Regions from separate parts of the Poseidonibacter parvus genome, predicted to be linked through region 2. Evidence: riboswitches for the same ligand, from Rfam matches in the RefSeq annotation. Region 2 holds a riboswitch; the other holds the start of a gene.
The links. Region 2 has a riboswitch for thiamine pyrophosphate ahead of tenA (thiaminase II). Riboswitches for the same ligand answer to the same signal wherever they lie in the genome.
Positions count from the first base shown of each region.

Region 1 (3,219 bases), 420 kb from region 2:
TTTAAATAATACAGAAGATACACAAGTTGAAATTTTAATACCTGATTTTCAAGCAAAAGATGAATCACTACAAAAAGTTGTTGATTCAGGTGCTGTTATCATTGGACATAATGTTGAAACAGTTCCAAGCTTATATAAAGTAAGAAAAGGTGCAACATACGAAAGATCACTAGAAGTCTTACGAAGAATAAAAGAACTTGGTGGCGAAAAAGTTAAAACAAAAAGTGCTTTAATGGTTGGACTTGGTGAAACTGAAGAAGAAATGGTTCAAGTTTTTAAAGACCTTATAAATGTTGGTTGTAAGTTTTTAAGTATTGGTCAGTATTTAGCTCCTTCAGGAGATTATGCAACAGTAAAAGAGTACGTTAAGCCAGAGCAATTTGAAAGATATAAAACTCTTGCAATGGATTTAGGCTTTGAATTTGTTCATAGTACTCCATATGCTAGAAGTTCATATATGGCTCATGAGTATTTATCAAATCAAAAAAAATAGAAAATAGAAAATTAAATAAAAAAGGATTATTAGTGGAAAATAAAAAAGTTGGTGTAATTGGTGTAGGAAATGTTGGAGCAACTCTTGCTTTTAATTTAGCAACAAAAAACATTTGTGATGAAGTTGTTTTAAAAGATTTAAGAGAAGATTATCTTCAAGCAATGGCAATTGATATTTCACAAGCAGCAAATGCAGCAAATGCAAGTACAAAAGTATCATCTGAAACTTCTGATTTTGTAAATTGTGATGTAATTGTAATTACAGCAGGAATTCCAAGAAAGCCAGGAATGAGTAGAGATGATTTACTTCTTACAAATGCTAAAATCATGACTTCAGTTATTGATGAAGTTAAAGATGCAAACAAAGATGCTATTTACATTATTGTTTCAAATCCACTTGATGCAATGGTTTATACAGCACTTAAAGCTTCTGGACTTCCAAAAAATAGAGTTTTAGGAATGGCTGGAATTTTAGACTCATCAAGAATGGCACACTTTATTGCAAAAAAACTGGGAACTTCACAAGGAAAAATCAAAACATCTGTAATGGGTGGACATGGTGATGCTATGGTTCCTTTAGTTAATTATTGTACAGTTGATGGTAAAAACTTAACTGATCTTTTATCAAAAGAAGATATTGAAGAAATTGTAACATTAACTAGAAATGGTGGAGCTCAAATTGTTAAACTTCTAGGAAATGGTTCAGCTTATTATGCTCCTGGATATTCAGCATCATTAATGGTAGAAGCTATTTTAAATGATTCAAAAGAAGTTTATCCTTGTGCTGTTTTACTAGAAGGTGAATATGGTTACAAAAATATAACAGCTGGTGTTCCTGTAAAAATTGGGAAAGAAGGTTGTGAAGAAATTATTGAACTAAAATTAGATGCAGACCAAGAAAATGAGTTTGCTAAATCAATTTTATCTGTAAGAGAACTTACTGATACTTTAGAAGAAAAATTCTTTAATAAATAGTCTTTTGACTATTTATTAATACTCAAACTTATAAATTCCTTTCTACTTAATTAAATATCAAATATCATTAAGCTTCAACAAATAAAAGTTAAAGTAAAATCGCGAATCAACCTCTGGGGGCGCTTTGATTTTAAAGATTAAAAGCTGAGATAGCATATTGCTTGTCCCGTTGAACTTGAACTGGGTAATTCCAGCGTAAGGAAGAGAATTGTAAATAATCTTATAATAATATTCTTATCATACTTTATATACAACTTTTTCCTACATAAATAAAAATTTATTTAAGGAAACATATTGAAAATTAAAAATTTAACGCTATCTGCGATAGCTTCATTAACATTACTAACTCCTTTTGCATATGCAGAAGACATCACGCTAGATTCAATTACTGTTACATCTGATTTTAGAGATGCAAATCTAGATAAAACTAGTAAAGCAATTAGCGTATTATCAGAAGATAAAATAGCTGACAAAGCTCATGAATCTCTAGAAAGTGTTATAGGTCAAGTACCAAATGTAAACTTTACTTCAGGTGCTTCAAGAGCTCACTATGTACAAATCCGTGGGATTGGACAAAGAAGTCAATTCAAATCTCCTAAAAACCCTTCAGTTGGTTTAGTTTTAGATGGTATTGATGTATCTGAATCTGCACTTGCACTTACTATGTTTGATGTTAATCAAATAGAAGTGTTAAAAGGACCTCAAGGTACAACATTTGGTTCAAATGGTATGGCTGGAATTGTTAGTTTACAAAGTAATAAACCAACAGAAGATTTTGAAGGCCATATTGAAACTACAATTGGAAACTATAACACAAAAGCTGCAGGTATTGCACTAGGTGGAAGTTTAATAGAAAATAAATTATTAGGTAGACTTTCAGTTTATAAGAATACTAGCGATGGCTTTATGGAAAATAAGTACTTAGGTAGAAAAGACACTCAAAATATTGATGAAGTTGCACTTAAATCACAATTAACTTATTTAGCAAATGATGATCACAAAGTAGATATAAATTTTGCTCATGTTAATGTAGATAATGGATATGATGCTTTTACTTATGATAACTCTTATAATACTTATTCAGGTAATCCAGGAACAGATTCTCAAGAAACAAATGCGATTGGACTTAAATCTACATATAAAATTAACAGAAAAATGCATTTAATTAGCAAAGCTTCTTTTTCAAAATCTAATAGTGAATATTCTTATGATGAAGATTGGTCTTATGATGCTGTATCTTCTTATATCGCAGAAGATAAATATTTTAGAAAAAGAGAAAAAACAGATGTTGATTTAAGATTAGTATCTGACGAAGAAGGTCGAATTTTCAATAATAGTACAGATTGGACTTTTGGAACATATTATAAAAAACAAAGTGAAGACTTAAGACAAAACTATACTTATTTTGCTTCAGATTATACGAATAATTTTGATTCAGAAAACTTAGCTATTTATGGACAGTTAGATTCTGATATTACAAATAAACTTACATTAACAACAGGGTTAAGAGTTGAAAACTGGAAAGCTGAACTTAAAGATTCAGATTCGTTAAATAAAGAGACAGATGAAGTACTAATAGGTGGAAAGATTGGATTAAGTTACCAAGAGAATGAAAATAATTTATATTATGCAACACTTTCAAAAGGTTATAAACCTGGAGGAGCAAATTCAGAATATACATTAAGTCAAGAACGAAAAACATTTAATACTGAGCATTTATGGAACTTAGACATAGGTAAAAGTTTTTCTAAT
Region 1 covers NZ_CP019070.1:800,341-803,559, reverse strand. Annotated here, with positions in the region: gene lipA (lipoyl synthase) at 1-493, shown strand, start outside; gene LPB137_RS03920 (malate dehydrogenase) at 526-1,467, shown strand; TPP riboswitch at 1,573-1,686, shown strand; gene LPB137_RS03915 (TonB-dependent receptor) at 1,762-3,219, shown strand, end outside.
Region 1: another riboswitch for thiamine pyrophosphate. It lies ahead of LPB137_RS03915 (TonB-dependent receptor); the one in region 2 lies ahead of tenA (thiaminase II).

Region 2 (3,219 bases):
CTTGGGCAAGATGTGCTATTTCTCCTGCATTTCCTCTTATTAAATCAAACTTTATTTCTTTTAATAAAGTCTGTACAGTTTGTTTTCTAAAAGAAGTAGCTCCTACACCAACTGGGTCTAAGACTACTGGTATATTGTTTTTATTTGCACTTTTCCCTGCTTTTATCATAGACTTTACTTGCTCTGATGTAAGTGTTCCTATGTTTATAACTAAAGCTTGACAAATAGCAGGTAGTTCGTCCATTTCTTCAATTGCATTTGACATAATAGGTGAACAACCCATACTTAATAAACCATTTGCTACATAATTTGCTACAACTATATTTGTAATATTATGTATTAAAGGACTATTTTGTCTTAATCTTTTTATATTATCTGTTTGCATTATTTAGCCTTTATTTTAATAACTCTTTTGCGTAATCATCTAAGTTTGGAATAGTTTTAATAAGCTTGTTTTCTTTCATAAATGTAGCCATTTTTTTATATACAACTTTATCGAAAACAGCTGGATTTTGTGCTAAATATGGTATTGTATCATTCCATGCAAGAGTATTTAATTTATTATTTAACTCTTTTGGTTTATAACTTACAAATGATTCCCAAGATTTTTTAGGATTTTCTTTTAAGTATTTTGTAGCTTCTTGTAAAGCTTTTACAAAGTTTTTATATTTTTCTTGCGACACAGTTTCTTTATTTGCTACAACTACAAGCTCATCATATTTTGGAACACCATAATTTTCAGGGAAAAATGCTACTCCTTCTTCTTTTTCTATTTTTAATTGATTTAATTCAAAGTTTCTAAAAGCACCTATTACTGCATCAACTTGTTTACTCATTAAAGATGGAGATAAAGACCAGTTTACATTTATAAGTTCAACATCTTTTGCTGATAAATTTACAGATTTTAACATAGAATCTAAAAGTGCTGTTTCAAATCCACTTACAGAGTATCCTACTTTCTTACCTTTTAAATCTTCTATGTTTTTTATACCACTGTCTTTTAATACAACTAAGCTATTAAGAGGTGAGTTTACAAGAGTAGCAATTCTAACTAATGGTAAACCTTGTGCTACTTGCATTTGTAGTTGTGGTTGGTAATCAACTGCTAAATCAGCTTTTTTTGCAGCTACAAGTTTTGGTGGCATTGATGGATCAGCTGGTTCAATAATTTCTACTTCTAAATTATTCTTTTCAAAAAAACCTTCTTGTTGTGCAATTATAATAGCTGCATGGTCAGGATTTACAAACCAGTCTAAAAGCAAACTTACTTTTTCTTTGTCTGCAAATGCACTTGAACTTAATAGTAATAAACCTAGTGTTATTTTTGATATTATTTTTTTCATTTTATTTAATTTCCTTATGTTTTTTATATTTATGATAGGTCTAAACCCATTTGCCAAAATGATATTTCCATTCTTGTTGCTGTTGTAAAAATATCTTCTATTTTTTCCATTTGTTTTTGTGATAAATCTTCACACAGTTTTTCAAAAAAACTTGTTGCTTCTTTTGCTGCTTCTTGATACTCTTTTGAAGAGTACATATCTATCCAAGATTGATATGGATTATTTTGCACACTTAGATTGTTAGAAGTTATATAATCAGCTACTTTTGCATAACCTACAAAACAAGGTATTAAACCTGCATAAAGTTGTGTTAAATCTCCATTTAATCCACAATCTAGTACAAACCTTGTGTAAGCTATACAAGCCGTTGATTCTTTTTGTTCATAAATTGATTTTTCATCAATTCCAAACTCCTTACAATAACTTATATGAAGTTGTATCTCATCTAGTATTGAATTTAAAGCTTGTCTTGAGAATTCCATTTGTTCAAAAGTATCACTTTTATACATAGCAAGTGCAAAAGCACGGCTATAATGAAATAAATAAATATAATCTTGCATTAAATAGTGTTGAAAGTTTTTAAGCTCTAATGTTCCAGAAGCTAATTTTTGAACAAATTCATGTTTAATATAATCATCCCAATAGGGTTGAGATTTCTTGATAAGATTTTGTGTAATAGTCATAATTCTCCTTATAAGTGTTTATAAATAAGAAGAAGAGTTTATCTTTAAAAAAAGATAAAAAAATTGAAGTATAAAAATACATTTGTAAAAAACAAATCCCTACGTTAGCATTACCTAAATCAGGTTCAAAGGTCGAAGTTTTAAACTCCCTCTCAGCCTATTTATAAGCTCCCTATGTATTAAAGCAAAATCTTATCACAAAAAAAACCTTAAGTCAATTTAATGTAAATGACTAGCCCATGGAATAAATTTCTTTGTAAGATAATCTGTTAGAAAATAGATACTTAAAGTAAGTATTATTAATATAAAAAGTGCAGAAAACATTAAATCAATTTGCATTCGTGCATTTGCATGTAACATTAAATATCCAAGTCCTTTAGATGAACCAACCCATTCGCCAATAACCGCTCCAATAGGTGCTATACAAACTGCTATTTTAAGCCCTGAAGCTAATGAGGGTAAACTAGCTTTAAATCGTACTTTAAACAAAGTTTGTAAAGGTGTTAGCTTATATGTATGAGCTAAGTCAAGCCACTGTTTTGGTGTGTTTTTAAGTCCATCATAACAAGCACTTGTAATTGGAAAATATATAATAATAACTGTCATAACTATTTTTGAAGCTAAGCCATAACCAAACCATAAAACTAAAAGTGGAGCTATTGCAAATACAGGAATAGCTTGAGAAATTACAAGTATTGGAAGTAAGTATTTTTCAATTTTTTTAAAGTATAGTAGGGCAAAAGCAGAGCTTAGACCAAAGAAACATCCAAGGATTATTCCTAGTATTATTTCTAAAAGTGTAGTTTGTGTATGTTCTAAAAGTAAGTCATATTGATTTATTAATTGTAAAAATACATCTTTTGGTTGCGGTAACATATAATGAGGTAAATCAAAAATTATAATAAGAGCTTGCCAAAGTCCTAATAAAAAAATAGTAGGAAGTAATATTTTAAAAAGCTTTTTCATAGATTACTTTCTTTTAATTTTGAGATTAACTCTTCTTGTAAATTCCAGAGCTTTTCATTTGAAAGTTGATGAGGTAAATTACCTTCTAAACTTGCCACTTCTTTTATGCTTACTGGTTGATTTTCTAAAATATAAATATGATTTGCTAGTTTTATTGCTTCTTGTGGATCGTGTGTTACTAATACAACGGTTTTATCTTTTAATAAATCGCAAGTTAAATCTTGAAG
Region 2 covers NZ_CP019070.1:1,216,559-1,219,777, forward strand. Annotated here, with positions in the region: gene thiM (hydroxyethylthiazole kinase) at 1-385, opposite strand, end outside; gene LPB137_RS06040 (ABC transporter substrate-binding protein) at 396-1,343, opposite strand; gene tenA (thiaminase II) at 1,373-2,026, opposite strand; TPP riboswitch at 2,106-2,211, opposite strand; gene LPB137_RS06050 (ABC transporter permease) at 2,246-2,992, opposite strand; gene LPB137_RS06055 (ABC transporter ATP-binding protein) at 2,989-3,219, opposite strand, start outside.